Regions from separate parts of the Arthrobacter sp. CAN_A2 genome, predicted to be linked through region 2. Evidence: riboswitches for the same ligand, from Rfam matches in the RefSeq annotation. Region 2 holds a riboswitch; each other region holds the start of a gene.

Region 1 (10,473 bases), on a different contig from region 2:
ATTACCCGGCGCCGCTGACCTGGGGTCGTGGACCGGTGCGCGCGCAGCGGGGCCCGCGGTGGGGTGAGCCGTGCCCACCGCGGCGTCGATTCAGGAGTTCCGGCGGGAGATGGCGGACCGGATGAGCAGCGAGACCATCAGGAGGAAGGCGATCGGCAGGCAGAAATAGCTGGCCAGCACGAAGCCCGGCCACACGGTTCCCTGCAGGAAGGCCGTTGCGAGGATGGCGATCAGTGATACCAGTCCGACGCCGGCGAAGGCGACCGCGAGGACCATGACGAGGAGCCGACCGTGCGACGGCGTCCCGGGTCCGCCGTCCGGCGCCGTGGTCTCGCCGGGGTGGTCGGAGGAGGGGCTCGTAGCCGATTCGTCAGGGATCATAGCCGTGCCAGCCTACAAGAACCGGGCGGGAGGCGGCTCATGACGCTATACCCTAGGAGACACAGACTTCCCCGGCGGCAGCAGTGCGCCTGGGTGCCAGGCGGCCTGCGTGGACCGGGCCAGGGCCGCCGGCGACACCGCCCGGTACAGCCAAGAAGAGGTAGACGACGTGCCCATCGGCAAAGTGAAGTGGTTCGACGCGGACAAGGGATTCGGTTTCCTGGCCACGGACGACGGCAAGGAAGTGTTCCTGCACGCCTCGGCCCTGCCCGCGGGGGTGACCGAGGTCAAGGTGGGTGCGAAGCTGGAATTCGGCGTCGCCGACGGACGTCGCGGCCCCCAGGCGCTCTCCGCACGCATCCTCGAGCAGCCCCCCTCGGTGGTCAAGGCGAGCCGGAAGAGCGCCGATGACATGGCTGTCATCACGGAGGATCTCATCAAGCTCCTCGACGCCGTCTCCAACAACCTCCGCAAGGGGCGCTATCCGGAGAAGGCGCATGCGGTGAAAGTCGCGGCGGTCCTGCGGGCGGTTGCCGACGACCTCGACGCGTAGGCTTCCATCATGATCCCGAGCAACATGGACGCCGTCGACGGTGCGCCCTCGACCGACATCGACGCGACTCCCGCGGGCGCCGAGGCAGGCTCACCCGCCGGCGTCGAACCGGCACGCAAGCCCCGGGCTGCCCGCCGCATCCCCAAGAGCGACTCCGTGCTCGAAGCCGCCGTGGAACGGGCGCGCCAGGGAGTGCTGGAGATCGCCCCCGAGGCCCAGGTGGGCCGCCACGTGTCGGCCACGATCGACGGAGAGCGCCTGGTCACCCACCGGTTCGAGGCCTTCCTGCCCGGGTACGGCGGATGGCAATGGTATGCCAGCGTGGCCCGCGTGGCGCGGAGCAAGGACGTGACGGTCTGCGAGGTGGGGCTCCTGCCCTCCCCGTCCTCCCTGCTGGCGCCCGAGTGGCTGCCGTGGTCGCAGCGGGTGCGCCCCGAGGACTCGCCGCAGGACGAGGCATCGCCGTCGGGCGCCGCCGGAGACGCAGGGACAGCCGACGCGAGCGCCGAGGCGTCGTCGTCGGGCGTGGACGACGCGGCCGGGACAGCAGGCGCGTCCGACCAGTCCCACACACCGGGGACACCGGTGGCCGGCGACGACGATCCGGAGACCTCCGGCGCGGAACAGCCCGACGCCGGGTGATGCACCTGTGGTGCCGGAGCGGGACGGGAGGGGTATGAGTACCTTCCGCTCCCTCGGTATCCACAACTACAGGCTCTGGTTCATCGGGGCGCTGATCTCCAACATCGGTACATGGATGCAGCGGACCGCGCAGGATTGGCTGGTCTACGACATCCTGACCGAGCAGAACGCGTCGGCGCTCGGGATCGTCATGGCCCTGCAGCTGGGCCCCCAACTCGTCATCGCGCCGTGGGCGGGCCTCATCGCGGACACGGTCGACCGGCGGAAGCTCCTCGTCACCACGCAGGTGGCGATGGCGCTGCTGGGTGTCGGCCTCGGTCTGATGGTCGTCCTCGACGTCGCCGCGCTCTGGCACGTCTACGCCTTCGCCCTGGCGCTCGGCGTCGTCTCGGCGTTCGACGCCCCGGCCCGCCAGGCGTTCGTGTCCGACCTCGTGCGCGACGAATACCTCCCCAACGCCGTGGCGCTCAACAGTGCCTCCTTCAACGGGGCGCGCCTCGTCGGTCCCGCCATCGCGGGTCTGCTGACCGCGGGCGTGGGGCCCGGGTGGGTGTTCATGATCAACGCGCTGACGTTCGGCGCGATGGTCTACGTGCTGCTCGCGATGCGCGGCTCCGAACTGAATGCGCAACCCCGGCAGGCGCCGGGCAAGGGGCGCATCAGGGCGGGCTTCCGCTACGTGCGGCACCGGCCGGACCTCATGATGGTGATGCTCGCGATCTTCATCGTCGGCACCTTCGGGCTGAACTTCGCCGTGTTCATCGCGGCGATGGCGCGCACCGAGTTCGGACAGGGCGCCGGGGTCTTCGGGGTGCTGTCCTCGGTGATGGCGGTGGGATCCGTGGCGGGCGCGCTGCTCGCCGCGCGGCGCGACAGGCCGCGCCTCCGGTTCATCTTCGGCGCGTCGGCGGCTTTCGGGATCGCGTGCGCGCTGGCGGCCGTCGCCCCCACGCTGTGGCTCTTCGGGCTGGCGCTCGTGCCCGTGGGACTGTTCGCGCTGACGCTGATGACCAGCGCCAACGCCTATGTGCAGACGACGACCGAGCCGGGCATGCGCGGGCGCGTCATGGCCCTCTACTTCGCGATCTTCCTCGGCGGGACGCCGCTGGGAGCGCCGGTGGTGGGATGGGTCTCGGACATGTTCGGCCCGCGGTGGAGCCTCGGGGTCGCGGCAGCGTCGGGGCTGATCGCCGCAGGAGCGGGGATCTTCTGGGCCTGGCGGTACCACGACGTCCGGCTGCGCTACGACCGCTCGGCACCCCGGCGCCTGCGCATCGACCACGAGGCCGGCGCACCCGACCCCACCCCGTAGGAAGCGCGGCGCGGTCGGCGACCCGCCGCGGAGGCCGGCGCGGTCGGGCCGGCTCCCTACAGGAGGTTCTCGACCACGTAGTCGATGCAGCCGATGAGGGCCGAGACGTCGTCGGGCTCGATCGCCACGAAGGTGGCCACACGGAGCTGGTTGCGGCCCAGCTTCCGGTACGGCTCGACGTCGACGACCCCGTTCGCGCGCAGGATGGCGGCGATGCGGGCGGCGTCGACGGTGTCGTCGAAGTCCACGGTCACGATCACGTTCGAGCGGTCTTCGGTGCGGGCCACGTAGGGGCTCGCCACGGGGGAGGCTTCCGCCCAGCGGTACAGGCGCCCCGCCGAATCCGCCGTCCGGGTCGCCGCGAACGGCAGGCCGCCCTGCTCGTTGAGCCACTGCACCTGCGCCTCCAGCGTCACGAGGGTCGAGAGCGAGGGCGTGTTGTAGGTCTGGTTGAGCCGCGAGTTGTCGACGGCGGTCTGCAGGTTGAGGAAGTCCGGGACCCAGCGGTCACCGGCGGCGATCCGCGCGGCACGCTCCAGCGCTGCGGGGGAGAAGAGGCCGAGCCACAGACCGCCGTCGGAGGCGAAGTTCTTCTGCGGCGCGAAGTAGTAGACGTCCGCCTGCGAGACGTCGACGTCGAGCCCGCCCGCTGCGGAGGTGGCATCGACGACGACGAGCGCTCCGTCGTCGGTACCCTCGACCCTCCGGACGGGTGCTGCCACGCCGGTGGAGGTCTCGTTCTGCGGCCAGGCATAGACATCGACGCCCGTCTCGGCTTTCGCATCCGGGCGGGTGCCCGGCCGGCTCGTGAGGATGCTGGAGGCGTCGAGGAACGGAGCCTTGTCCGTGGCGGACGCGAACTTGGAGCCGAACTCCCCGAAGGAGAGGTGCTGGGCCTTCCGCTCGACGAGCCCGAAGGCGGCGACGTCCCAGAACGCCGTCGATCCGCCCACGCCGAGGACGACCTCGTACCCGTCGGGGGCGGCGAAGAAGGTGCCGAGCCCCTCGCGGACGCGCCCCACGAGGTCGCGGACCGGGGCCTGGCGGTGGGAGGTCCCGAGGAGGGAGGTGCCGGCCGAGACGAGGGCGTCGATCTGGCCGCTCCGTACCTTCGACGGACCAGCACCGAAGCGGCCGTCCGAGGGGAGGAGGTGTGCGGGGATGCGGGGCGATTCGCTCATGGGTGCTCCAGCTCGTGGACGGCGGGGTGGTGCCCTCATTCTGCCCCAGTGGCCGACGGCCCTCCATTTGTTAACGTCCGCGGGGAGGACGCTTCGGCCGGCGGGACCTCGCGGACCCGGGGATTGCCGGGCCCGTGATGCCATGCGTTAACCTTGGGAGGCGTGGGGCGGAGCCGGGCCGATGGCCGCACCCCTCACCGGCGTGAGGCATTCCAGCCGCGCACCCCGCACCGCACCAAGGAGCTGACCCGCATGACGGACCTCATCGACACCACCGAGATGTACCTGCGGACCATCCTTGAGCTCGAGGAGGAGAACATCGTCGCGCTCCGCGCGCGCATCGCAGAGCGGCTGCGGCACTCCGGCCCTACCGTGTCCCAGACCATCGGCCGGATGGAACGGGACGGTCTCGTGATCGTCTCGGGCGACAGGCACCTGGAGCTCACCGAGGTCGGCCGCCGCCGCGCCACCGGCGTCATGAGGAAGCACCGACTCGCGGAGCGCCTGCTGAGTGACGTGATCGGACTCGACTGGGCGTACGTGCACGACGAGGCGTGCCGCTGGGAGCACGTCATGAGCGAGCGGGTGGAGCGTCGACTGTACGAACTCCTCGGCAAGCCCTCCGATTCTCCCTACGGCAACCCGATCCCGGGGCTGGAGGCGATCGGTGGCGTGGAATCGGAGCTGTTCACCGACGGCGTGGTCACCCTGCTCTCGGCGATGGCGACCTACACCCCCGGCAGCATGGTCACCCTCGCGCGCCTCGCCGAGCCCATCCAGGTGGACCCCGAGCTCCTCACCCAGCTCGACGAAGGCGGACTCCGCCCGGGTGCACGGCTCACTCTCGAATCGGTGGGGGGCTACGTCTCCGTGCGGGTCCCCGGCGTCGAGGGTGCCCTCGAACTGCCGCCCGAGGTCGCCTCCCACGTCTTCGTCTCCCTCGAGGACTGACCGACTCCAGGGCTTTCGTCACCAAGAACACACCGTTCCGTGATCGGAATGTGACATATCTCGCGTTGTGTTGTACGTTCAAGACGTGCCGGATTCGCTCTAGATCCAGCATCCTCCTGCAAATCGCCTAGCTCTGCCATTGCCGGAGGTCCGTCCGCACCATCGCATGGCAGAGGCGGGGGAACCAATTCTGGGTTTCTGAGAAGAAATCCTCGGGGTTAAGTCGCTGTTCACGCAGCGGCCGGGTGACTCCCATCCGAATCCGACAGCTCACCTCGCAGGCGTTGGGAGAGGCAATCCAACGTGTCCAGAAGCTCTTCATCGGGCCGCCACTGCGCGCCCAGAAACACCAGCCCGCTGACCGGTCTGTCCGCCGCCGTCGCATCCAATGCCGGATCCGCGAGCCGCCAGGCCGCCGTCATCGTCGCAGCGTCAGGCCTGGTCCTCACCGCCGGACTGCCGGCACACGGGGCGACAGTCGCCGAGCGTGAGGTGCAGTCCTCCGCAGTCCTGAGCATCGAGCGCGTCGTGACGGCCGAGGTCACCGTACCGGCCACCGCGACGGTGTCCTTCGACCGCGTCGCCGTCGAGGTGACGGCCGCTCCGAAGGTCGTCGAGGCAGCTCCTGTGGTCGAGGCTCCCGTGGTCGAGGCTCCCGTGGTCGAGGCTCCCGTGGTCGAGGCTCCCGTGGTCGAGGCCGCTCCCGTCGTCGAGGCTCCCGTGGTCGAGGCCGCACCGGTCGCGATCCCGCCGGTCGCCGTCCAGGCCCAGCCCGTCACAGCCCCCGCTCCCGTCGTGGCCGCTCCCGTCGTGGCCGCCCCGGCCCCCGCTCCCGTGGCCGTCGCCGCGGTGCCCGCGGCCCCTGTTGCCCAGGCGCCCGCCCCCGTCCGGTCCTCCGGCGTCGCCGCCGGCCTGGTCGGTTCGGCGTACTCCCAGATCGGCGTCGCACAGGATTGCACCGCCATGGTCGAGAAGGCCCTGCGTTCGGTCGGCAAGTCCGTGGGCGATCTCGCTCCCGGCCAGTTCTTCCAGTTCGGCGACGTCGTCGGATCGCCCGCCCCCGGTGACCTCGTGATCACCGGCGGCCACGTCGCGATCTACGTCGGCAACGGACAGGTCATCAGTGGTGGCCTCAACGGCCTGAACACCGGCCTGCACAACCTCTCAGACCTTCCCGGCGCCGGCTTCGTCCGCGTCCGCTAGAACCCCACACCTGGAGAACACCCTCATGTCATCACTCTTGTCCTCACGCCCCACCGTCGCCCGCCACCGGGACGAGGCGCGCACCGCCGCGAGCCTCTCCGTCCTCGCACGGACCGTGTCCGCCAACGCCGGCGGCATGGGCAGGCAGGCCGCCGTCTTCGCGGCAGCGTCCGGGCTCGTCCTGACCAGCGGGGTCGCTGCCAACGCCGCCGACCTCCAGCCCCAGCGCGACGTCGCAGCGTCCAAGATCACCCTGACGACCGCCCGCGCGGCTGTCGTCGCCTCGGACAAGACCGTGGTGTCCTTCAACATGACCCCCGTCAAGGTGAAGGCCAAGCCGGTCGTCAAGAAGGCGCCTGTCGTCGAAGCGCCCGTCGTCGCGGCGCCCGTCGTCGCGGCGCCCGTGGTCGCGGCCCCCGCCGTCGTCGCTGCTCCGGCCGTCGCGGCGCCTGTGGTCGAAGCCCCCGCCGTCGTCGCTGCTCCGGCCGTGGCAGCCCCGATCGCCGCACCGGCCGCGCCCGCCCCGGCGCCGGCAGCCCCGGCGCCGGTCGCTGAAGTACGCGCGCTGACGGCCGCTCCGGCCTCGACGCCTGCTCCCGCACCCTCCTCCGGCGTGGCGGCGACGATCGCTGCTGCCGCCAGGGGCCAGCTCGGCGTCACGCAGGACTGCACGCGCCTGGCGAGCAACTCCCTCGCCGCCGCCGGGATCAACTTCCACGGCTGGCCGGCAGGCTACCTGTCCCTCGGCCGGACGGTGAGTGCCGGCGAGGCCATCCCCGGCGACCTGATCTACTACGCCGACGGGGGCATGGGCATGGCCCACATCGCGGTGTACATCGGCGGCGGCCAGGCCGTCCACGGCGGATTCAACGGCAACTCCACGGTCATCGCTCCGGCCGAGCTCGGCTCCGGCGGCGTGTACATCCGCGTGGGCGGCTGACGCGGACGACACCTGACGCACGAGGACCGGCACGCCGTGCCGGTCCTCGTGCCGTTAAGGCATGGCGGACGCAGATCCCCGCAACTCCTCGGTCCCGGCGTTCCACGGGGGACCGGGTGCGGCTTACCCTTGCATAGTCAATCCGAAGCACTTCTCCCGGTCCCCGGGATGGCAACCGGTTACGGGGGACAGGTCAGCAATGAGGCACGGCGCATGCGCACTCTTGTTCTGAATGCAGGGTACGAACCGCTGGCGGTCATCACCTTCCGCCGGGCGCTGGTCCTTGTGCTCACGGGGAAGGCGAGCGTCGTGGCAGAGGACGACGACCCCGTAGTCGGTCCTGCAGAAGTGTTCGGAAGGCCCTCGGTGATCCTGCTCAACAGATACGTGAAGGTCCCCTACCGGCATGAGATCACAGCGACGAGACGCGGCGTGCTGCGCAGGGACAACCACCTGTGCGCCTACTGCGGGAAGGCGGCGTCCACCATCGATCATGTGATGCCGAGGTCGCGGGGCGGAGGCGACACCTGGGAGAACCTCGTGGCCTGCTGCCTGAGATGCAACAACGCCAAGGGCAACAAGACGCTCGCCAGCCTCGGCTGGTCCCTGCGGGTTGTCCCGCGACCGCCCCGCGGCCCCCAGTGGCAGATCCGCGAACTGGAGAGGCCCGCGCCGCAGTGGAGCGAATTCCTCACGGAGACGGCCGCGTGAGCGCGGACCGGCCGCGGTTCGACGCCGTGATCCTCGCCGGAGGACGGTCCTCCCGGCTCGGCGGGGTCCCGAAAGCCGGACTCGTCCTGGAGGGCGTGACCCTGCTGGAGCTGACCTGCGCGGCTCTCACCGGCGCGGAGCAGATGGTGGTCGTGGGTCCTGGGCCCGAGGAGTACGGGTTGCGCGCGGTGCCGGGAACGCCGTCGTTCGTTCGTGAGGAGCCCGCCTTCGCCGGACCGGCGGCCGGGCTCGTGGCAGGATTCCGGGCCTGGACGGACCGCCGGTCTCCCTGGTGCGCCGTCGTCGCCTGTGACATGCCCCGCGTCGCCGAGCTCGTCGACGCGCTGCTCGCCGAGGCCGCCGCCGACGGCGACGCATCGCTCGTGGCGGTGGACGGTGGCCGCGCCCAGCCGCTCGCGGCGCTCTACCGGAGTGACGATCTGGCGGCCGCCGTCGACGCCGTCCTCGCCGCCGGGACAGCCGACAACCTGTCGATGCGCAGCCTCCTTGCTAGTGTGAGGACCAGACCTGTCCCGGTTGCGCCGGGCACAACGCACGACGTCGACACCTGGGCTGATGCGAGGGTCCTGGGAGTCGACGTCCCCTAGCACCTCCCGGAGGGCTCATGGACGATCGCCAGAAGCTGCTGCATGAATGGACCGGACGGCTGCTCGCCGCCTTCGAGATCGACGGGACGGACGTGGACATCGATGCCGTCCTCGACCTGGCGGGCAAGGCGGCCCACGGCGTGGTGCGCCCGGCCGCGCCCCTGACGACGTTCGTCGCGGGCTACGCCGCCGGTCTGGCCGTGGGCAGTGGGCAGGCCGACGAGGACGTGGCCATGCGCTCGGCGCTGGGAGTTGCCGACGCCCTCTGCGCCGAGGCCGCGGCGGAAGGCGGCACCGCGTGAGCGAGGGCTTCGCCGCGACCAACGCCCACTGGGCGACCGCCCGCGCCCTGGCCTACGGGGCCGGGCGCCCCCTGCCGTTCCAGACCGTGCCCCTCGCCGATGCGTTGGGGCAGACCCTTGCGGAGCCGGTTCACGCCCTGCAGTCCATCCCGCACTATGCGTCGTCCGCGATGGACGGCTGGGCGGTGAACGGCGAACCGCCCTGGACGCTCGTGACCCGCCCGGAGCCGGAGGACCACCCGCGCGGCAGGCCGTCCCCGCACAGCGATTCCGGCGAGGTGTCGCTCGCGCCCGGTGAGGCGACCTTCATCCTGACCGGCGGCGTGGTGCCCCAGAACACCGTCGGAGTCCTCCGCACCGAGCACGGCGCGGTGCGTGGAGGCACGCTGGACCGCAACGGGTCCGCGCGCCCCGACGAGCCGTCGCCGGACGAGCATGTCAGGCCCGCCGGCGAGGAGGCGGAGGCGGGCTCCCTGGCGATCCCCGCCGGCGTCGTCCTCAACCCGGCCCAGATAGCCCTCGCCGCGGTGTGCGGCCACGACACCCTCGCCGTCCTCCGGGCGCCCCGGGTGTCGCTGCTGATGACCGGCGACGAGGTCATCGAGCACGGGCTCCCGCATGCCGGCCAGGTGCGTGACACCTTCGGCCCCCAGCTGCCCGGCTTCGTCGCGATGCTGGGCGGCCACGTCGACGTGTCCGGCCGCGCGAAGGACGACCTCGACGACGTCGTGGCGGCCATCAGCGCAGAACCGACCGACGAGTTCTCGCTCGCACGGGCATCCGGTGACGTGCTCATCACGACGGGCGGGACGGGAAGCTCCCTGGCCGACCACATCCGCCGGGCACTCATGGAGGTCGGGGCCGAGATGATCATCGACGGCATCGCCATGCGGCCCGGGCATCCGACGCTGCTCGCCCGGCTCCCCGACGGGCGCTTCCTCGTGGGGCTCCCCGGCAACCCGCTGGCCGCGATGATGGCCATGATCACCGTCGCCGGCCCGCTGCTCGCGGGGCTGCGCGGTTCATCGCTGGAGGAGCCCGCGCCGGTGGTGTCGGCCGACGCCTTCGAACCGCTGCCGGGGAGAAGCCGCCTGGTGCCCTACCGGATCGAGTCCGGGCGGGCCGTGCCGAGCACGCACCAGCGCTCGGGGATGCTTCGCGGACTCGCTGCGGCCGACGGCGTGATGGTCGTCCCCGCGGAGGGATGCCAGGCCGGCGATCCGGTGCCGGCCCTGTCGCTGCCGTGGGCCCCGCCCGCGGTGTCGCGGACGTAGCCGAACGCCGTCCATGGTCCTGTGTCGAAGCCGACACACCAGATAGTGCCCGGGGTCAACTAACCTCGATCGTAGGGCCGAGGTAAGGAGTACCGAATGAACCGGGTCACGCAGCGCCGCCGCATCACCAAGTTCCGCGTGGGAGCACAGACAGGCCGTCGCGAGGACGTGCTCGCAGGGGAGGAGCCGTTGGAGATCCGCCTCGACGGGAGGGCCTTCACCGTGACAATGCGCACGCCGGGGGACGACTTCGACCTCGTGGCGGGGTTCCTCGTCTCGGAGGGCGTGGTCTGGGAGCCGGGTCAGCTGCCGAGCCTGCGGTACTGCGCGGGCGTGGACGACAACGGGCAGCAGACCTTCAACGTGGTGGAGGCCCAGCTCCGGCCGGGCGTCGTCCTGCCGGACACCGCCATGG
Region 2 (10,473 bases):
CCGTTGCCCATGCGCGCTACGTGGACGAGGTGCGGAAGAGGACGCGGACGCCCGTCCTGGTGGGCTACGAGATCGACGGCGATACCCGGACCACCGCATCCGCGGAGGCGGTGGCGCTCGGCAATCTCGACGCCGGAGGGGCCGGCGGGTTGCTCGAGCAGCTCAGCACCGAGCAGCGCGACGTCATCCTCCTGCGCATCGTGGCGGAGCTGCCGATCGACCAGGTCGCGGAGATCCTCGGGAGGTCCGCGGGATCGGTGAAGCAGCTGCAACGGCGGGGATTGCTCAAGCTGAAGGAACTCGTTCAACCCAATGAATCGGAAGCGCTATGACTGGACGTGAGACGCCGTCGCCGGACGCCGTGCTGCATCTCCTCGACGAGGCCGGCATCCCCCCGGACGCCGCCCTGGTGCGCGCCGTGGAAACCATCGGCAGCCTCAAGGCCGGCCCCGCACCCGAGCCGACCGCCGAGCTCGCCCAGCTGATGGCCGCCGGAGGCAAGACACCCGCGGGCCGCCGCAACAAGCGACGCATCACGTTCATCGGCGGAGCCCTGGCCGTGTCGATGGGCGTCGGCATGTCCGGCGTGGCAGCCGGCACCGCCTTCACCGACAGTCTCGGCGAGGCCGTCGAGTCGATCACACGCTTCAGTATCCGGGACAGCGCGGACCGGGCGCACCCCCTTCCCGGTGCACGGGCGGAGCGGGACGAGAGCGTCGTCGCCCCGTTCGTCGACGGCACGGCCCGCTCGCTCGAGGATGCTGTTCCGGCACCGACGGCTGAGGGGGACTCGGGCCCGGCAGCCCACGCCGGTCCGTCCAGTGCGGACACCGGGTCCGTGGCGCACGCCGCGCCGCGCGGACCCGTCGATGCCGCGCAGCTCGTCCCCGTGGACACCGCGCCGGCCGCTGCCGCGGGTGCGCGGGCTGTTGCTGGTCCACCCACGGCAGTCCCTCCTGCCCGTCAGGCACCGCCCGCGGCGTCTCTTCCTGCCGCTCGCCCTGCCGCCGTGCCGCCGGCGGTTTCACCCGTCGCCCCGGCCGGATCCTCGACGGCGCCCGGACAGGAGCGTCGCGCCACGCCGGCGTCGGGAGGCCCCGTGCGTGGTACCCCTGCGCCCGGAACCCCCGTGTCCGGAACCGCAGCACCGGGCAGCCCGGCTCCCGAGGGTCCGGTCTCCAGGAACGGTAAGGCGGGCGGCTCCCAGGTCTCCGGAGACGGTAAGGCGGGAGATCCGGCCGCAGGAAACGGGAACGGTAAGGCGGGCAGCTCGGCCGCAGGAAACGGGAACGGTAAGGCGGGCAGCTCGGCCGCAGGACACGGGAACGCTAAGGCGGGCAGCTCGGCCACAGGACACGGGAACGGTAAGGCGGGCGGCTCGGGTCCCAAGGTCCGGCAGATGAAGCAGGACCGGCAGCAGGCTGCGCCCGGTCCTGAGGCTGACCCACGGGGGAAGGGCGGCTCGTCCGCCGGCGCGCGGGCGACCCCCGCGCCGGAGGGCAGGGTGTGGCTGCTCGCGCAGGCGGACCGTCCTGAGCAGGTCCCGGCCACACCCGTCCACGAGGATCCGGACCAGCTTCTGCTCGGGGAACCCGGTGGAGGCGAGGCGACATCCGTGCCCGACCTGGCCCCCGCGTCCACGCCCGGACCCCCAGCGGAGCCCGTCGAGGAACGGCCGGCGTCCACGCCCGGTTCCGGGCAAACGGAAGAGGAGCAGTCGGCCTCCGGCGGGCCCGCTCCCGAGCAACCCGTCCCAGGGAAGCCGGCGCCTGCGTCCGCCGCGGTGCAGCCAGCGCCGGATGCGCCCGCTCAAGAGCGACCCGTCCCAGGGAAGCCGGCGCCTGCGTCCGCCTCGGAGCAGCCAGCGCCGGATGCGTCCGCTCCCGAGTAGCCAGTCGCGGACCAGCCAGTCGCTGACCAGCCCGCAGGGGTGAGCGCGGGAGGGTTCGATCTCCGCTAGGAGGTGATCTGCCGCTTGGAGGAGATCACACCGGTGTTGAAACCGGCGAGATTGAGCCCGCCGTGGAAGCGTGCGTGCTCGATCTTGATGCACCGGTCCATCACCACGTCCAGGCCCGCGGCTTCGGCCTCGCGCGCGACGTCCTCGTGCCACGATCCCAGCTGCAGCCAGAGCGTCTTCGCGCCGACGTCGAGCGTCTCCTGCAGCACCGAGGGCAGGTCGTCGTGCTTGCGGAACACGTCGACGACGTCGGGCACCTCGGGCAGGTCCTTCAGCGACGCGTAGGCCGGCTGGCCGAGGATCTCCTTCGCCACCGGGTTCACGAAGTACAGGCGGTAGGGGGAGGAGGACTGCAGGTAGGTCGCGACGAAGTAGGACGCCCGCGAGGGCTTGTCCGATGCGCCGACGATCGCGATCGACCGCGCGTTCCGCAGCAGGTTCAGCCGTTCAGGCGCCGTCGGCCCCTCCCAGGTCCGTTCGGGTGTCGCGTTGCCGGTGCTGCCGCTCATGCTCCCACTCCCACTGCCCGCGTTGCCGATGCATCGTCGTCGTCCACTCCGGCCGCTTCCTGCGGCAGGTCCTCGAATGCGGCATCGGAGGCGTTGGCCGCGATGTCCAGGGCCTGGTCCAGGTCCCAGAGGATGTCCTCGAGGTCCTCCAGGCCCACGGAGATACGGACGAGGTCCTCGGGCACGCCCGCCGCGACGAGCTGCTCGGCCGAGAGCTGCTGGTGCGTCGTCGAGCCCGGGTGGATCACGAGGGTGCGGGAGTCGCCCACGTTCGCGAGGTGCGAGGCGAGCTGCAGCGACTCGATGAACTTCTGGCCCGCCTTGCGGCCGCCCTTGATGCCGAAGCTGAACACGGAGCCGGGGCCCTGCGGCAGGTAGGTCTTCGCACGCTCATGGTGGGCGTGGGTGGGGAGCCCGGCGTAATTGACGTACTCCACCCGCGGGTCGGCCTGCAGCCATTCGGCGACGGCCTGGGCGTTCTCCAGGTGCTCGTCCAGCCGCTGCGCGAGGGTCTCCACCCCCTGCAGGAGCTGGAAGGCCGACATCGGCGAGAGTGAGGGCCCGATGTCGCGGAGCTGTTCGGTCCGCAGCTTCGTCAGGAATCCGTACTCCCCGAAGTTCGCCCACCACTGGATGTTGCCGTAGGAGGGCACGGCTTCGGTCATCATGGGGAACTTGCCGTTGCCCCAGTCGAAGCGGCCGCTCTCCACGATCACGCCGCCGAGCGTGGTGCCGTGCCCGCCGATGAATTTGGTGGCCGAGTGGATGACGATGTCCGCGCCGTGCTCGATGGGGCGCACCAGGTAGGGGGTGCTGAGCGTGGAGTCGACGATGAACGGGACGCCGGCGTCGTGGGCGACCTTCGCGAGGCCTGCCAGGTCGGCGATCTCGCCGGAGGGATTCGCGATCACCTCGGCGTAGACCGCCTTGGTGTTGTCCTGGATGGCGGCCGCGTAGTCCGAGGGGTCCGTCCCGGGGACGAAGGTGGTCTCGATGCCGAACCGGCGCAGCGTGACGTCGAGCTGTGTGACCGTGCCGCCGTACAGCTGGGAGGCGGCGACGATGTGGTCCCCGGCCTGGCAGAGCGCCGCGAAGGTGAGGAACTCCGCGCTCATGCCCGACGCCGTCGCCACCGCCCCGATCCCGCCCTCCAGGGAGGCGATGCGCTCCTCGAACGCGGCCACCGTCGGGTTGCCGATCCTCGAGTAGATGTTGCCGTACTTCTGCAGGGCGAAGAGGTTGGCGGCGTCATTGGTGTCCTTGAACACGAACGACGTCGTCTGGTAGATGGGGACGGCCCGGGCCCCGTGGGTGGCGTCGGGAGTGCCGCCGGCGTGGAGTGCGCGCGTGCGGAAACCGAAGGAACGATCTGCCATCAGACACCTGCCTTGCTGGATTCGGGTACTGCGACGGTGGATCGAGGGTCGGGCTGGGTGCCGGAGGCGGCTGGGGGGATGCTCATGATTTCCTCCATCGGTCTGGCGGTAGCACCCTCTTGTCGCCGCGGGAACGCGGAGGCCAGGGTTGCTGCGGCGTCAATGAGCCAGATCTCTCGGCCGCTCGGGATGGTCGGGTCGAGTCTGACACCGAGCCGCTGCAGAACCAAACCATGTGTCCCCGTGTGAGGTCGGCCTTGCGGACGGCGTCGCGCGCGGCGGCGCGGGCACCCGTGCGACGCCTAGGCTGGAGGGGTGGAGGACTGGAGAATGGCGAGCCGTGCACAGGAGCGAAGACTGTGGCAGACGCTCTGGTACGTCGGCGCCGTGCTGACGCTCGTCCTCGCGACCAGCATCATGGTCGCGGCGGGCGCCCCGGGAGCGGCGGTCACGGACTGGTTCTATGTCCAGCAGTCGGTGCTGCTCGCGCTCAGCGCAGTGGGGACGTTCCTCGCCGTCCGTCGCTGGCGGGCACTGCGGGGTTGAGGGGGCACCCTACCTCCCGTTATTCAAATGTGACAAACCGGCAGGGTGCTGGGTAGGGTCGGCACGTGCCTCCGCCACCGTGAGGCGCTCCTGGACGGATTGCCGAGCCCTGCCGCCGACCAAGACTCGCTCGAAACACGAAGGCAGGGACGGGGGAACCACAGTTTTTTTGGGATGCGCCGGGCCACCTGCCGGCCGTCCCTGGGGTTAAGTCGCATCGCATCACCTCTCGGTGATGCCCGACCGGGTGACTCCCATCCGAACCCGACAGCTCACCCCGCAGGCATGGGAGAGGTATAGAACCATGTCACGAAACATCACTTCAGCGCGCCACCGTGCCGACATCGACGGCAATCTCGCGCTGCAGGGCCTGTCCCGCGCCGCCAAGGCTCACGCCACCGCCGTCGGCCGCCCCGTCGCTATCGTCGCCGTCACCTCGGGCCTCGCGCTCGGTACCGTGGGTGCCGCCCACGCCGGTGAGTACACCGAGCAGGGCACGACGACGGCCCCCGCGGTCGTCGCAGCTCCCGCAGCACCGGCGGCACCCGCTGCCGTCGCAGCTCCTGCCGCAGGCGCCACCGCGACGACGCACACCGTCGTCGCAGGCGACACGCTGGGCGCCGTCTCGGCACGCTACGGCGCCGACCTGACCGCGGTCCTCACGGCCAACGGACTGTCCGTCGCATCGATCATCTTCCCGGGCGACACCATCACCATCCCGACGGGCGGCGCCGCTGTGGCCCCCGCCGTCACGGTGTCGGTGCCCGTGGCCGCACCCGCGGCCTTCGTGGCTCCTGCAGCTGCTCCCGCGGCGCCGGTCCAGCAGGCCGCGGTTGTCACCCCCGCTCCGGCCGTGTCCGCGGCTCCCGAGTCGGGCGTGTACCTGGCCTCCGCCGAGATCACCCCCGTCGTAGCCTCCAGCGGCGTCGCGGGCACCCTCCTGGCCTCCGCCCAGTCCCAGCTCGCCGCCGGTGCCATCCAGGACTGCACCATCCTGGTGGAGCAGGCACTGCGCTCCGCCGGAATCGCCGCCGGCGATCTCGGCCCCTCGCAGTTCTTCCAGTTCGGCCCCACCGTGGGAAGCCCCGCCCCGGGCGACCTCGTCATCACCGCCGGCCACGTCGCGATCTACGCCGGTGGCGGCCAGGTCATCAGCAGCGGCATGAACGGGGCGAACCTCACCATGCAGCACTCCCTCTCGGACCTCCCGGGAGCATCCTTCGTCCGGGTAGCAGGCTGACACCGGAACGAACCACACGCGGGAAGCGGCAGGTGCTTGGACGGGGCCCTGCCGCTTCCTTCTTTTAACTCCTCTTCCCCGGAGAAGCGTCAGCGACGGGATAGCACGTCCTGGATCCCGGGGATGCACCCCTCGTTCTGCAGGGACGTGGTGTCCCCGAGCGGCGAGCCCGCGTAGAGCTGTGTCAGCAGGCGGCGCATGATCTTGCCGGAGCGCGTCTTGGGCACATCGGGCACCACGACGACGGCGGACGGCCGCGCGATCGGCCCGATCGCGGCGGCGACGTGGGCGCGGAGCGTCGAGGTGACATCCGTGTCCGGATCCGTGCCCGCGGCCAGCACCACGAAGGCCGCGATGGCATGGCCGGTCAGGGGATCGGGCACGGGGCAGGCACCGGCCTCGGTGACGAGGGGGTGGGCCACGAGCGCCGATTCGATCTCGATCGTGGACAGGCGGTGGCCCGAGACGTTGATGACGTCGTCCACGCGGCCCAGGATCCAGGTGTCGCCGTCGTCGTCGTGCCGCGCGCCATCACCGGCCAGGAACCAGCCCTGCGCGGCGAACGCCCGCCAGTAGGAGTCGAGGTAGCGCTGCGGGTCGCCCCAGACGGTGCGTGCCATGGCCGGGCCGTGCCGGTCCAGGACGATCAGGCCCTGCACGCCCGGGGGGACGGGACGGCCCTCCTCGTCGACGATGCGCGTGCTGACGCCGGGCAGCGCGCGGGCGGCGCACCCCGGCTTGAAGTCGGCATCAGTGGGGCTGGGGGAGAGCACGGTGGCGCCGGTCTCGGACTGCCACCAGGTGTCGACGACGGGCACCTCGTCGCGGCCGAGGTTCCGGCGGAACCAGCGCCATGCCTCGGGGTTGATCGCCTCGCCGACCGTCCCGAGCACGCGGATGCTCGAGAGGTCGTAGGAGCCCGGGACGCCGTCCGGGAACCAGCCCATGAGGGAGCGGACCAGGGTCGGCGCCGTGTAGTAGCTCGTGACGCCGTAGCGTTCGATGACCTCGAGGTGGCGTGCCGCATGCGGCGTGTTCGGGGTGCCCTCGTAGAGCACCTGCGTGGCGCCGTTGGAGAGCGGCCCGTACAGCTCGTAGGTGTGTGCGGTCACCCAGGCGAGGTCGGCCGTGCACCAGTGGACGTCCTGGTCGCGCAGCGCCGGGTCGGGGCTGCTGAAGAGGTGCTCGAAGCTCCAGGACGCCTGCGTGAGGTACCCGCCCGAGGTGTGGACCAGTCCCTTGGGCTTCCCGGTGGTCCCCGACGTGTACATGATGAACAGCGGCGTCTCGGCGTCGAACGCCTCCGGCTCATGGCACGGTGACGCGGTGTCGACAACGTCGTGCCACCACACGTCACGGCCCTCGGTCCAGCCGATGTCCGACCCCGTGCGGCGCACCACGAGGACGTGCTCGATGTTGTTCGTCCCCGCCACCGCGGCGTCGGCGTTGTCCTTCACGGGCACGGCGGAGCCGCGCCGGAACTGGCCGTCGGTGGTGACCAGCAGCTTGGCGCCCGTGTCCTCGACGCGGAAGCGGAGCGCTTCCGCCGAGAAGCCGCCGAAGACCAGTGAGTGCACGGCGCCGATCCGTGCGCAGGCGAGCGTGATGACCACCGTCTCGACGAGGACCGGCAGGTAGACGACCACGCGGTCGCCCGTCCCGATGCCGAGCGCGAGCAGAGCGTTCGCGGCCCGCGACACCTCGTCCTGCAGATCCGTGTAGGTGACGGTGCGACGGTCCCCGGGTTCACCCTCGAAGTGGAGCGCCACGCGATCGCCGCGACCGGCCCGGACGTGCCGGTCCACGCAGTTCGCGGCGACGTTCAGGGTGCCCCCGGCGAACCACTCGATGGTGGGGACGCTGAGCGTCCCGTCCGCCTGCGGCGTCGCCCGCTCGAAGGTGTGCACGGTGTGCCAGGGTGTCGCCCACTCAAGCCGGGCGGCCTGCTCCGCCCAGAACGCGAGGCGCTCGGCCTCCTCCCGGGGCGCGGTCGTCCCGTCCGTCGTCGTGCCTGGATCTGTGTCTGTGTCTGCTCCCACCGTGTCTGCTCCCACCGTGCCTACGCCCACCGTCGCACCGCCCAGCGTTCGGCGATGCCGAGGAGTGCGTCCGTCGTCTTGCCGATCACGGCCAGCAGGATGATCGCGAGGATGATGCGGTCCACGCGGCCCGTCTGCTGGGAGTCCGTCAGCAGGAAGCCCAGCCCCATCGACGAGGCGATGAGTTCGGCGGCCACGAGGAACAGCCAGGACTGCGCGAGGGCCAGGCGGAGGCCCGAGAACAGGGCGGGCACGACGGCGGGCAGCTGCACCGTGGTCAGCAGGCGGATGCCGTTGAGCCCGAAGGCGCGGGCGGCCTCGACCAGGTTGCGGTCCACGTGCCGCAGGCCGAGGTAGAGCGTGGTGAAGACGGGGAAGAAGGCGCCGATGCTGATCAGGGTGACCTTCGAGTCCTCGTTGATGCCGATCCACAGGACCAGCAGCGGGACCCAGGCCAGCGAGGGCACGGCACGCAGCGCGCCCACGGTCGGGGTCAGCAGGACGTCCGCGATGCGGGACAGGCCCAGCAGGGCACCGGCGAGCACGCCGAGCAGGGAACCGATGACGAAGCCGAGGACCACCCGCTGGGTGGAGATCAGGATGTGCGTGGCGAGCTGTCCGCGTTCGATCAGGTCGACGGCGGCCGCGAGGACTGACGCCGGGGAGGGGAGCTGCGACGCGCGGAAGAAGCCGGACGCCGTGCTGAGGTGCCAGGCGAGCAGGATCAGGGCGGGGACGATGAGCCCGAGCAGGATGGCGCCGGTGCGCCGGACCGCCCTGCCGCGCCCCGCGTCGTTCTGCGTCCCGGGACCGGTCACCGACGCGCCGATCGCCTTCAGGCCCTGCGCGCTCACCGGCGTCGCGTGGTCGGCGCTCATGAATCGGAGCCGATGGACGCCGGATCGGCGTTCTCGACGAGCGAGGCGTCGAACAGGGAGTCCAGGGCTTCGTCGATCTGCTCCTGGGTCTGCACGTCGCCGGTCTCGACGAACACGGGGCCGATCTTCTCGAGGACGCTGCGCTGGGCGTCGCCCGGGGCGGGATCGACGTCGAGGTTCGTGCGGTCGATGATGACCGACTCGGCGACCGTCGGGTCGATCGCCGCGACCTCCGCGAGGATGGCGGCGGTCTCCTCGGGATTCTCCTTCGCCCATTCCCGGGCCTTCTCGTAGGCGTCCACGACGGTCTGGGCGACGTCCGGCTTCTCCGCGAGGAAGTCCTCCGTGGCGTTGAGGAAGCCGTAGGAGTTGAAGTCGATGTCCCGGAAGAAGAGCTGCGCGCCGTCCTGCTCGGCGGCGGCCATGATCGGGTCGAGGCCGGACCAGGCGTCGACGGCGCCGCTGGCCAGTGCCGCACGGCCGTCGGCGTGCTGCAGGTTCTCGATGGTGACCTCGGACTGGTCCACGCCCGCGGCCTCGAGCGCCTGCAGGAGGAAGAAGTACGGGTCGGTCCCTCGGGTAGCCGCGACGGACTTGCCGCGCAAGTCCTCGACGCTCGTGATGCCCGAGTCGGGCAGGGTCACGAGGGCTGCCCACTCGGGCTGGGAGTAGATGTCGATCGCCTTGATCGGGGAGCCGTTGGAGCGGGCGAGCAGCGCGGCCGACCCGGCGGTGGACCCGACGTCGATCGCCCCGGCGCGCAGGGCCTCGTTGGCCTTGTTCGATCCGGCGGACTGCACCCAGTTGACGGTGATGTCCTGGTCGGCCAGTTCGTCCTCGAGCCAGCCCTGCTCCTTGATGATGAGGCTCAGCGGGTTGTAGGTGGCGAAGTCGATGTTGAGCGCGCCGCCCTGCGTCCCGCCGCCGTCGGCGGCCTGCGTGTCGGAGGCGTTCTCGCCTGCGAGGCACCCGCTGAGGCTGAGGGAGAGGGCGGTGGCGAGGGCGAGGGTCGGCAGGAGGGCGCGGCGGTTCATGGTGGTCCTTTGGTGGAGGGTGCGGGAGAAGAGGCAGGGCGGCAGCGCGGTACGACGACGCTGCGGGAGGGGTGGGGCGGTGGGCCTGGTGGGCCTAGTGGCCGGTGACGCCGAGCATCGACAGCAGCGTGCTGCGGAGGGCGCCGAGGTCCGCCGAATTGCGGTCGCGCGGGCGGTCGCCGGGGACGGTGACGAGTTCGGCGACGGTGGAACCCTCGGGCCCGTCACCCTCCGCGCGGCCGAGCACGAGGATGCGGTCGGCGAGCTGAAGAGCCTCGTCGACGTCGTGCGTGACCAGCAGCACCGTGGTGGGCTGCGCGCGGTGGATGTCCAGGAGCAGGTCCTGCATCCTGATGCGGGTGAGCGCGTCGAGTGCGCCGAACGGTTCGTCGAGGAGCAGGACACCGGGGTTGCGGGCCAGCGCACGTGCGAGCGAGGTCCGTTGGGCCATGCCGCCCGACACCTCGCGGGGACGGTGCTTCGCGAAGGTGTCGAGCCCCACGAGCTTCAGCAGTTCGAGGACTTTCGCCTTGCCGGCGCTGGCGCCGGAGGACTTCGGGAGTCCGATCGCCACATTGGCCTGCAGGGTGTGCCACGGCAGCAGCCGGGGTTCCTGGAAGGCGACGGCGCAGCGTTCGTCGATGCCCCTCACGGGGGTGCCGTCGATCAGGACCTGGCCGCTGTCGGGGATGTCGAGTCCGGCGGCGGCGCGCAGGAGGGTCGACTTGCCGCAGCCGCTCGTGCCGAGGATGGCGAGGATCTCGCCGGGTTCCACGTCCACGGTGACGTCCCGCAGGACGGTGCGGCGGTTCGCGGGCGGGCCGAAGCTGCGCCCGAGCCCGGCGAAGCGGACGCCGAGGGCCTGTTTGTGGTGGGAGTGGGTGCTGCCGG
Region 3 (10,473 bases), on a different contig from region 2:
GCGGGCGCAGCCACGCCCGGAGGAACTCCAGCGCGTGATCGCTGCGGGAGACGGCGACGGCCAGGATCACCGTGGCGAGCGCGTGCAGCAGCAGCATCACGAGGCCCCCCGACGTGGCGCCCATCTGGTCCTGGGCGGCCGGCGAGCAGGCGAGCTCGAAGGCCGCGTGATGGCCGGGCATCGCGGAGGAGCTCTGGCAGACGGCGGGAGCGGCGGTCATGCCGAAGAGGACGTGCAGCAGCAGCTGCCCAGCGCCCATCGCGACCAGCGCCGAACGGAAGGAGAGCGGACGCCGGGTGAGCAGCGTCATCGGGATCAGGAGGAGCGCGCCGAGCAGCAGGATCACGCCGAGGTGCGGCAGGTGCCCCGAGGCGAGGACGTGGGATGCCGAGGACACCGCCATGATCAGCGAGACGAGCATGAGGGCCCGGAGATAGGGAAGGCCGCGATCGGCCATGAATATCTCCTCCCCGTGGTGCAGTGGTCTCGTCCGCGTGCGGGGCTGCCGGCGCTCCTGGAACAGCCGACGCTCACCGTCCTGACCAGCGTACCGCTGCCTCCCGCGCCACCCGCGTACGGAGTGCTTCGTGCGGGTGCGGCCTCCGGATGGGAGGAAGCTCTAGGCGGGTGCCTGTTCGAAGTCCGCGAGGTCCGTGCCGGCCAGGACGGCCGCAGGATGGGGCCCGGCGGAGAGCAGCGCCCGGGTCCACGCGGCGGGCCATGCAGCGTGACGGGCGGCGACGACGACGTTCCCCGCCTGCTCACCGCCCACCATGGCGGCCTCGGTCAGGACGGCGGTCGCCGTCGCAAGCGAGGAGAGCTGCCTGCTCTGGGCGCGGGCGAAGGTGAGCGGGGGGTCGTCGCCGACGTTCACCAGCACCACGCCGTCCTCGGCGCACACCCGCAGCAGGTGCGCCGCGAAGTCCGGGCTCGTCAGGTGGGCGGGGGCGTCCGCCCCCGCGAAGATGTCCAGCACGACGACGTCGAAGGCTGCGTCGGGCTGTTCGAGCACGGCGTCCGCGGCGTCTCCCGCGATGATCTCGCACAAGGTGCCCTCGGGCAGCGGCATGGCGTCCAGGACGAAGTCGATCAGCTCGGCCTCCAGGTCCACGGCGACCTGCCGGGAGCCGGGCCGCGTGGCCTGGACGTAGCGGACGAGGGTCAGGGCCCCGGCGCCGAGGTGCAGGACCCGCAGGGGAGTACCCGCGGGCGCCGCCAGGTCGATGACGTTGGCGACGCGCTGCAGGTACTCGTAGAACACCCGGCCGGGATGCAGCATGTCCACGTGGGACTGCTGCGCTCCGCCGATGCTGAGGATCAGGGCCCCCTCGATGTAGGCGTCCTCGTCGATCTCCGCGTATGCGCCCGTCCCGGGGAGCCAGCGGGTGCGGACCTCGAACTCCTCGGTCGCCGACTGTCCTCCTGATGGCCCCGCGAATCCCGCGCCCGACGCCGGGCCCGATCCCGCGCCGGAGTCCGGTCCGGTCCTCATACGCGCGCCCGCAGGGTCGCCAGGCGCCGTGCGCCCTCCTCGATGACGTCGAACTTCTTGCAGAAGGCGAAGCGCAGCAGGGATCGGGTGCGCTCGGCGCCCTCGGCGTGGCAGAACATCGCCACGGGGATCGCCGCGACGCCGATCAGGCCCGGCAGGCGGCGCGCGAGGTCGGTGGCGTCCTCGATGCCGAGCGGCGCGGCGTCCACCATGGTGAAGAAGGTGCCCTCCGGCTCGTAGACGTCGAAGCCGGCCGCGCGAAGGCCTTCGCCCAGCAGGTCCCGCTTCTTCCGCAGGATGTCCGCGGCCGAGGTGAAGAACTGATCGGGCAGGGCCAGGCCCCGGGCGATCGCGCCCTGGAACGGCGTGCCCGAGGTGTACGTGAGGAAGGTCTTGACGGTACGGACCTGGGCGACGAGCTCTGCCGGACCGCTGAGCCAGCCGATCTTCCAGCCCGTCACGGAGAACGTCTTGCCGGCGGAGGAGATGCTGAGGGTGCGCTCCGCCGCCCCGGGCAGGGATGCGACCGGCACGTGCTGCACACCGAACGTGAGGTGCTCGTACACCTCGTCCGTCAGGATGATCGCGTCGTGGCGCTCCGCCAGCCGCACGATCAGTTCGAGGGCGGGGCGGGTGAAGACACTGCCCGTCGGGTTGTGGGGATTGTTGACGACGACGATCCTCGTGCGCTCGCTGAACGCGGCCTCGAGGCTCGCGGCGTCGGGCTGGAAGTCCGGCGCGCGCAGCGGGGCCGTGGTGTGCGTCGCGCCGGAGAGGCCGATCACGGCGCCGTAGGAGTCGTAGAACGGTTCGAAGGTCAGCACCTCGTCCCCGGGGCCGGCGAAGGCGAGGATCGCGGCGGCGATCGACTCGGTGGCGCCCGTACTGACGATCACCTCGGTCTGCGGGTCCACGGTGAGACCGTAGAAGCGCTCCTGGTGCGCGGCGATCGCCTGGCGCAGCACGGGGAGTCCCTGACCCGGCGCGTACTGGTTCGCGCCGTCGGCGATCGCCGCCCGCGCCGCATCCAGGATCTCCTGCGGTCCGTCCTCGTCGGGGAAGCCCTGGCCGAGGTTGACCGCCGCATGCTGCTGCGCGAGGGCCGTGACCTCCTCGAAGATGGTGATGCCGAGCCGGCCGTCATCGCCGAGCAGGTTCGCGCCGCGCGCCGCCCGCATCCACGGCGCCCCGCCGGTACTCCGCGTGGCAGGAGTCTGAGCGTCTGTCGTCATCCCACCAGTATTGCCGTTCCGACACCCCGCGCCACCACCCGCGGGTCCCCGCACCGCGGGCCCCGCGCGGCCGGGGTCGGCCCCATCCCACCGGGGTCGGCCTGACTGGGTACCGTGGGGGCATGAGCCGCGCCGTCTGCCCCGGATCCTTCGACCCCCTCCACAATGGCCACCTCGAGGTCATCAGCCGTGCCGCGCGGCTCTTCGACGAGGTGATCGTCGCGGTCTCGACGAACTACGCGAAGAAGTACCGGTTCGACCTCGAGCAGCGCATGATGTTCTGCGCGGAGAGCCTCGCGCACCTCCCCGGGGTGACGGTGCTCCCGATGGGCGAGGGTCTGCTCGCGGACTTCTGCCGGGAGCAGGGCGCCACCGCGCTCGTGAAGGGGCTGCGGTCCGGCCTCGACTTCGACTACGAGCTGCCGATGGCCACCATGAACCGGCACCTGGCCGACATCGACACCGTGTTCCTGCCGACGGACACCGAGTTCGCGCACGTCTCCTCGACCCTCCTGAAGGAGGTGGCATCACTCGGCGGCGACGTCACCCCCTTCGTCCCGGACGCGGTCAACAGGCACCTCCGGGGATCCGCCTGATCCTCCGGATCGCGGGACCCGCCCTCAGACGGCGCGTGCGCAGGCCGGTCGGACGACCGACGCCACGAGGGCCGTGCTCTCCTCGACGAACCGTGCGAGCCACCCGGGAGCCCCGAGATCGGGCCGTGACCCGGCCATCGTGATGTCCGCCGTGGAACACTGCGCCAGGTTCACCGACGCCCGGGTCACATGGTAGGCGGAGGTCACGACGACGATGTCGTCCCAGCCGTTGTCCCGCGCCAGGGCGGCCACAGCGCGGGCCTCACCGCGCGTGGTCAGCGGATCGGGGACGAAGCAGGTGATGCGGGGGTTCTCCTCGGCGCACACGGCGTCCGTCGCCGTATTGCCCGGCAGCCCGGTGGAGGAGAGGACGAGTTCGTCGGCGACGCCGTCGTCGACCAGGTCCTGTCCGAGCGGCAGGCGTTCCGCTGCCGCTCCGGCGAGGACGACGACGGCGTCGGCCCTGCCCGCCGGACCGAGCGGGGGATCGTAGAACAGCGTCCAGGCGAGGACCAGCCAGGCCGCCAGTCCTGCGACCAGCAGGACGCCCGCCATGCGCAGGCCCCGGGCCAGGCGTCGACGCTGTGCGGGGGGAGGGGACTGGGACATCACGGTCCGAGCCTAGACGGCCCACCCGTTTTGGGCCTGCCCGCCTGATCAGGCTAGGATGGTACGTCGGTCATATGTTCTACAGGAGTCACCATTAAAAGCGATCTCAGTTCGCCTTTGACATTCAGTGTCAAGGATCTCGGACGCAGTCCGGGAAGCATGCGGACAGTCGAAGAACATGCACCGGTACCCAAGGATTTCGGCGTCGCATTGATCGGCGTGCAGGAGGGTTCCGATATGGAACTCGATCTGCGCTTCGAGTCGGTACACGAGGGGATCCTGGTGTCGGGAACGGCAAACGTCGAAGTAACCGGCGAGTGCGGCCGGTGCCTGGAGCCACTGCGGTTTGACCGCGACGTGGAGATCCAGGAGCTCTTCTTCTACAGCGACTCCGCGTCGCTGTCGGTGGAAGGCGAAGAAGAACAGCACACGGTGGAGAACGATTCGGTCGCTCTGGAACCCGTGCTGAGGGATGCAGTGGTTACGTCGCTGCCATTCCAGCCGGTGTGCCGGGAGGATTGCCAGGGCCTGTGTTCCGAATGCGGAGCGCAGCTCAACGACGATCCTGACCACCACCATGAAGTTTTGGATCCTCGCTGGTCAGCCCTTGCCGGGCTGACGGGCACCGCCGCCGAGCAGAACGCGGCACCCAAGTCAGAGTCAGACGAGAAGGAAGAGAGTTAGCCGTGGCTGTCCCGAAACGGAAGATGTCCCGCGCGAATACCCGCGCACGCCGGTCCCAGTGGAAGGCAACCGCCCCCAAGCTGGTCAAGACCCTCGAGAACGGCCGCGTCACCTACAGCCTCGCCCACCAGGCCAAGGTTGTCACCGATTCCGCCGGCACCCCGCTGTTCCTTGAATACAAGGGCCGCAAGGTAGCCGACGTCTGACAGCGGACCCGCGCCCCGCGGCCAGGCCCTGTGCCTGCCCGGGCGTCCGTCCGGTGCTGGATCAGCTGATGCAGTTGTGAAGAATACGGAAGACCTCACGAAGCGTCTCGGAGTCGATATCGACACCGGGACGCTTCGTCTTGCCCTCACGCACCGCTCCTACGCCTACGAGAAGGGCGGGATCCCGACGAACGAGCGCCTGGAGTTCCTCGGCGACTCGGTCCTCGGGCTGGCGGTCACCGACGCGCTGTACCGGGACAACCCCGCGCTGTCCGAGGGAGAACTCGCCACGCGGCGCTCCGCCGTGGTCAGCACCAGGGCCCTCGCCGGGGTGGCCCGCACCCTGGATCTCGGCAGCTACGTGCTGCTGGGCCAGGGGGAGAAGCTGACCAACGGACGCGACAAGGCGTCGATCCTCGCGGACACCATGGAGGCCGTCATCGGGGCGGCCTACCTCAGCCACGGCATCGAGACGGCCCGCGCCATGGTCATGCGGCTGATCGGGCCGCTGCTGCGCGATTCGGCGGTGCTCGGCGAGGGCACCGACTGGAAGACCCGCATCCAGGAGACCGCCGCAGCCCGGCGGCTCGGGACGATCGACTACCAGGTGGACGGCACGGGACCGGACCACGCCCGGACGTTCACGGCCCGCCTGCTGATCGGTGGCACCGAGTACGGCTCCGGGTGCGGCAACTCCAAGAAGGAAGCCGAGCAGGCGGCCGCGGCCGAGTCCTGGAAGACGTTGACGGCGCAGCAGGAGCCGACGCTGCAGGGCGGGCCGGCCGATGGCGGCAGCACCGGTGTCGCGGGTGTCGCGGGTGTCACCGGCGTTCGGGACGCTTCCGCGTCGCCCGACGGGGCCTGAGTGCCTGAACTCCCCGAGGTCGAGGTCGTGCGCCGCGGCCTCGTGCGCTGGGTGGTGGGCCGCACCGTCGAATCGGTGGACATCCTCGATCCCCGGTCCCTCCGGCGACACGTCGAGGGCGTCGAGGACTTCGTCGGCAACGTAACGGGTGCCCGTGTGACGGACGTGGTGCGCCGGGGGAAGTTCCTGTGGATGACCCTCGAGGACGCCGGCCGGCCCGGCGATCGCCCGCACGTCGCACTGATGGCGCATCTGGGGATGAGCGGGCAGCTCCTCGTCGAGGAACCCGACGCCCCCCGGGAGAAGCACCTGAAGGTCCGCCTCGCGCTCTCGCCGGCTGTCGACGACGACGGCGCCGCCCTGCCGGGCGACCTGCGGTTCGTCGACCAGAGGATCTTCGGCGGCATGTTCGTCGCGGAACTGGAGCCGACGCCGGACGGGCTGCCCGGCGGGCTCGGAGCATCGGACCTCCCACTCATCCCCCACCAGGCCGCGCACATCGCGCGCGACCCCCTCGACCCGGCGTTCTCCGCAGACTCCCTCCACGAACGTCTGCGCGGGCGCAGGACAGGACTCAAACGCGCCCTGCTCGACCAGGGACTCGTCTCCGGGATCGGCAACATCTACGCCGACGAGGCGCTGTGGGCCGCCAGATTCCACTATGCGCGCCCCACGGACACGATGCGCCGCCCGGATACCCAGCGCATCGTGGACGCCGTCACCTCGGTGATGCAGCGCGCGCTGGCGGCCGGTGGCACCAGCTTCGACTCCCTGTACGTCAACGTGAACGGGGCGTCGGGCTATTTCGCCCGCGATCTGGAGGCCTATGGGCGGGAGGGCAGGCCCTGCCGCCGCTGTGCGTCCGTGGGCAGGAACACACTGCTGCGCCGCGAATCGTTCATGAACAGATCGTCCTATCTGTGCCCGCAGTGCCAGCCCAGACCACGCAATGCACGGCTCTGACATCTTTGGTGGAAAAAGGTGATTTTCGCCTCGTGATCTAAATGTGACAACCGGCGCCGGGAGCCGGTACGGTTGGTCTCGCGTCCGATCCACAACGGATGGGCGCCCATCCTCACACTGCCTAACCCTGTCGATGAGGACGGACCGTTCGCACTACACATTCGACAGGGGCGGGGGAACCACTAGCGGACTCGATCACGGGTCCTAGGGGTAAAGACACGCGCAGACCAGTCCTGGGGACGATGGTCTGCAGGAAGCGTGTCCGGATGTCCCATCCGAACCCGACAGCTAACTTCGCAGGCATTGGGAAAGGCAACAACATGTCCAAGCAGAGCCATATCGCGCGCCACCGGGCCGTCCCCACGCGCATCAACCCCTTCATCACGGCGTCACGAGCCGTCTCCGCAAGCGCCTCCGTCGCCGGCAAGCCTGCCGCCGTCGTCGCCGTCGCTTCAGGGATCATGTTCGGCGCATCGCTCCCGGCGAACGCCGCAGGCGAGATCACCACCCAGCCGGCAGCAGCCTCCACCGCTGCCGCGGGCACCTACACCGTGCAGGCCGGCGACACGCTCGGCTCCATCGCGGCACTGCACGGCGTCGGCCTGGACGCGCTGTTCGCAGCCAACGGACTCGGTTACGCCTCGGTCATCTACCCCGGCCAGTCGATCTCCCTCGGCGGTTCCGCCGCTCCCGCGCAGTACTCCGCGCAGTCGGCCTCGATCGTCGCAGTGCCCGCCGCGGCACCCGCTCCGGTCGCAGCCCCCGCTGCTCCGGCCGCTCCGGCAGCCACCCCCGCGTACAGCTTCCAGTCCGTCGCTCCGGCGGCCGGCGGCGGCATCGTCGGAACGGCGATGCAGGGCGTGGGCTCGGGCTACGTGTACGGCGGAACCGCGTTCGGCGCCTGGGACTGCTCGGCGTTCGTGCAGTGGGCCTACGCCCAGAACGGCATCAGCCTGCCGCGCACCACCTGGGACCAGTTCGCTGCCCTGACGCCCACCAGCAACCCCCAGCCGGGTGACCTGGTGAGCCAGAACGGTGGCAGCCACGTGGGTATCTACCTCGGTGACGGCCAGATGGTCAGCGCCCTGAACGCCTCGCAGGGCACCCTGGTCCACTCGGTCAGCGCCATGTCGGTGGACGGGTACTACACCCGCTAGCTGAGTCCGTCGGCCGTACGGCCGGCGCCACCAGCAGGACGGTCGGAAGGACGGGATGCATCACGCATCCCGTCCTTCTGCGTTTTTGGCCGGGCAGGCGGCCGGCGCAGGGGGCCGGCACCCGGGGTGCGTGCGCGGAATGCGTCCGTTGCGCAGATGTGGCGGGTGTTCGACGGCACGACCCGCCACAGCTGCACCATCAGGCGCAGGAAGGGCAAGGCGGAAGCGGGCCTCAGCGGTAGTACGCCGCGAGGCGCTCGAGCCCCTCGTCGACGCTGACGGACGGACGCCAGTCGAGCACGCTGCGCGTGTGCCGCTGGTCGAACCAGTGCGCCGTCGACAGCTGCTCGGCCAGGAAGCGGGTCATGGGCGGCTCACCCGTCCTGCCGAGGCGGAGCCACGCGCGCTCGATCACGGACCCCGCTCCCCGGGCCACGGCTCCCGGAACGGACCGGCGGGGTGGCTCCACCCCGCCGGCACGGCAGATCCCGCCGAGCAGCTCGGCGATCGCGCGGGGCTCGCCATTGGTGACGACGAGCGCCTGGCCCTGCGCCGCGTCCATGCGCCGCAGGCACGCGACGATGGCCGACGCCGCATTGTCCACGTACGTCGTGTCGATCAGTGCGGTCCCGCCGTCGAGCAGCGGCAGGCGCCCGTGGCGCGCGCGCTCGATCACGCGTTCCACCAGCTGCGTGTCGCCGGGCCCCCACACGATGTGCGGCCGGACCGCAGCGACGCGGAACGCCGGCGTCGAACGGCCCAGGGCGAGCAGCTCGGCCGCGGCCTTGGTGCGGGCGTAGTCGCCGCGCGCGTGTGCCGGGTCCGCGCGGCCGGCGGGAGCGCCGACCAGCGACGAGCCGTCGTGCGCGACGGACGGCGAGGACACGTGCACGACGTCGGTGACGCCGGCCGCCCGGGCGGCGTCCAGCAGGATCCGGGTCCCGTCGATGTTGATGCTGTCGAACTCGGCAGGGGCGCCGGTGAAGGAGACCTTCGCCGCCAGATGGATCACGGCGCGGCAGCCCTGCACCGCGGCGGCGACGGCCACCGGATCCGTGATGGCCCCCAGGACGTCCTGCGCGCCGATGACGGTGGAGGGCCGACGCTGGAGACACCGGACGTCCTCACCGGCTGCGATGAGGTGCCCGGCGACGGCGCGCCCCAGCATCCCGCTCGCCCCCGTGACGAGGACGGTCACAGGGACCCTGCGCGGGCGCCGGAGAGGAAGCGGGCACACCACTCGGCGATGCGCGTGCGGTCGATCTTCGCGTTGTGCCGGATGTCCACGGGAAGGGCGGGGACCGCGATGACCGCAGCCAGGTCGACGCCGTGGCTCCGGGCGGCGGCCCGTGCGGCGTCCGCCAGCGGAGCATCGGCCAGGGCCGGGCGGCGCCCCGCGGCGTCGGCTTCGATGACGGCGACGACGGCCTGCGTACCTGCGGGACCGACCCCGACGAGGGCTGCCAGCCGGACGCCGTCGATCGTCTCCAGCGACTGTTCGAGGGCGACGGGCGTCAGGACGCCGGAGGCCGCCGTGATGATATGGCCAAGCCGGCCCTCGACCCAGAGGCGTCCGGCGGCGTCGAAGTGACCGACGTCCCCGGTGCGGTGCCACGGGGCAGTCCGTGTCGATTCCTGCTGCGTCTTCCACAGCCGGAAATAGCGGTCCTTGACGTGCGGAGCGTCGACGAGGATCTCGCCGGTCCGCCCCGGCGCCGTCGTGGCCTCGCCCGTCGCCGACCCGTTGCCGTCGAGTGGACTGACGGCCACTCGGGCGCCGTGCACGGGAAGCCCGACGCACACCCCGCCCCCTGCGCCGTCGAGACCGTCCTCCGCGGCGGCCGCGGCAGCGCGGATGCCCGCGAGGTCGATGTCGGCGACGAGGAGGGACTCCGTCATGCCGTAGGGGGTGTGCAGGGCGGCGGACGGCACGAGGTCCTGCACCGCTTCGAGGAGCGGCACGGGGATCGGTGCTCCCGCCGAGAGCAGCAGCGAGATCCGCCCCAGGGCCGTCCTGCCCTCGTCCGTCAGCGCGTCGGCGGTGGCGAGGACGTTGCGCAGGGCGGCCGGGGACGCGAAGACGACCGTCGCGTCGATCGCGTCCGCGGCGTCGGCCAGCGCCTGCGCGGTCAGGGTCCGTGGGGCCGTGACATCCATGGCCGGGGTGACCGACGTCGCGCCGAGTGCGGGTCCCAGCAGCGCGAAGGGCGCGAAGCCCGCGACGAGCGAGGCTCCCTCGCCCAGGCCCAGGGTGGCGGCGACGGCGTCCCGCATGGCGGAGAGCTGCCGGTGCGTGTAGACCACGCCCTTCGCCGGGCCCGTGGAGCCGGAGGTGAAGAGGATGGCGGCGTCGGCGTCGGCGTCGGGCGTTTCGGGGGCGGGTCCGGGCGGTGCGGCGCGCAGGTCGTTGAGCGAGGCTTCCACGCGCAGCGCCCGGCGCATTGCCGGGGGCAGGGGAGCAGCGCTGATCCGCCGCCCGGGCCACCCGAAGGCGCGGGCCGCGACGAGGGCGCGCTCGATGCCGATGACGACGTCGGGCGCCGACCCCTTCACGGCACGGCTGAGGCCGCGGGCGCCGAGGCCGGCGTCGGCCACGACGATCACGGCGCCGATGCGCAGGCACGCGTAGATGAGCACGGTCAGGTCCACGCCGGGCGGGACGAGGAGGC

The links. Region 2 has a riboswitch for cyclic di-AMP ahead of IWX63_RS07740 (LysM peptidoglycan-binding domain-containing protein). Riboswitches for the same ligand answer to the same signal wherever they lie in the genome.
Region 1: it holds a riboswitch for cyclic di-AMP, as region 2 does, so the genes downstream of both, IWX63_RS11750 (NlpC/P60 family protein) here and IWX63_RS07740 (LysM peptidoglycan-binding domain-containing protein) in region 2, are expected to answer to the same signal.
Region 3: it holds a riboswitch for cyclic di-AMP, as region 2 does, so the genes downstream of both, IWX63_RS11425 (C40 family peptidase) here and IWX63_RS07740 (LysM peptidoglycan-binding domain-containing protein) in region 2, are expected to answer to the same signal.

Annotation. Positions count from the first base shown of each region.
Region 1 covers NZ_JADOUS010000008.1:33,405-43,877, forward strand. The annotation lists gene IWX63_RS11720 (hypothetical protein) at 91-381, opposite strand; gene IWX63_RS11725 (cold-shock protein) at 551-934, shown strand; gene IWX63_RS11730 (DUF3027 domain-containing protein) at 944-1,576, shown strand; gene IWX63_RS11735 (MFS transporter) at 1,611-2,888, shown strand; gene serC (phosphoserine transaminase) at 2,945-4,069, opposite strand; gene IWX63_RS11745 (metal-dependent transcriptional regulator) at 4,322-5,020, shown strand; cyclic di-AMP (ydaO/yuaA leader) riboswitch at 5,151-5,318, shown strand; gene IWX63_RS11750 (NlpC/P60 family protein) at 5,324-6,223, shown strand; gene IWX63_RS11755 (NlpC/P60 family protein) at 6,261-7,163, shown strand; gene IWX63_RS11760 (HNH endonuclease) at 7,377-7,874, shown strand; gene mobA (molybdenum cofactor guanylyltransferase) at 7,871-8,482, shown strand; gene IWX63_RS11770 (DUF6457 domain-containing protein) at 8,500-8,784, shown strand; gene IWX63_RS11775 (molybdopterin molybdotransferase MoeA) at 8,781-10,058, shown strand; gene fdhD (formate dehydrogenase accessory sulfurtransferase FdhD) at 10,155-10,473, shown strand, end outside.
Region 2 covers NZ_JADOUS010000005.1:87,665-98,137, reverse strand. The annotation lists gene IWX63_RS07765 (RNA polymerase sigma factor) at 1-332, shown strand, start outside; gene IWX63_RS07760 (hypothetical protein) at 329-1,891, shown strand; gene IWX63_RS07755 (CoA-binding protein) at 1,957-2,469, opposite strand; gene IWX63_RS07750 (O-acetylhomoserine aminocarboxypropyltransferase/cysteine synthase family protein) at 2,466-3,845, opposite strand; SAM riboswitch class I at 3,937-4,041, opposite strand; gene IWX63_RS07745 (hypothetical protein) at 4,176-4,391, shown strand; cyclic di-AMP (ydaO/yuaA leader) riboswitch at 4,509-4,692, shown strand; gene IWX63_RS07740 (LysM peptidoglycan-binding domain-containing protein) at 4,696-5,631, shown strand; gene acs (acetate--CoA ligase) at 5,721-7,670, opposite strand; gene IWX63_RS07730 (ABC transporter permease) at 7,691-8,548, opposite strand; gene IWX63_RS07725 (aliphatic sulfonate ABC transporter substrate-binding protein) at 8,545-9,582, opposite strand; gene IWX63_RS07720 (ABC transporter ATP-binding protein) at 9,677-10,473, opposite strand, start outside.
Region 3 covers NZ_JADOUS010000007.1:210,004-220,476, reverse strand. The annotation lists gene IWX63_RS11470 (hypothetical protein) at 1-457, opposite strand, end outside; gene IWX63_RS11465 (spermidine synthase) at 620-1,492, opposite strand; gene IWX63_RS11460 (aminotransferase class I/II-fold pyridoxal phosphate-dependent enzyme) at 1,489-2,724, opposite strand; gene coaD (pantetheine-phosphate adenylyltransferase) at 2,847-3,320, shown strand; gene IWX63_RS11450 (YdcF family protein) at 3,345-3,929, opposite strand; gene IWX63_RS11445 (YceD family protein) at 4,047-4,613, shown strand; gene rpmF (50S ribosomal protein L32) at 4,616-4,819, shown strand; gene rnc (ribonuclease III) at 4,896-5,684, shown strand; gene mutM (bifunctional DNA-formamidopyrimidine glycosylase/DNA-(apurinic or apyrimidinic site) lyase) at 5,685-6,647, shown strand; cyclic di-AMP (ydaO/yuaA leader) riboswitch at 6,758-6,965, shown strand; gene IWX63_RS11425 (C40 family peptidase) at 6,968-7,804, shown strand; gene IWX63_RS11420 (NAD-dependent epimerase/dehydratase family protein) at 8,037-9,002, opposite strand; gene IWX63_RS11415 (alpha/beta fold hydrolase) at 8,999-10,473, opposite strand, start outside.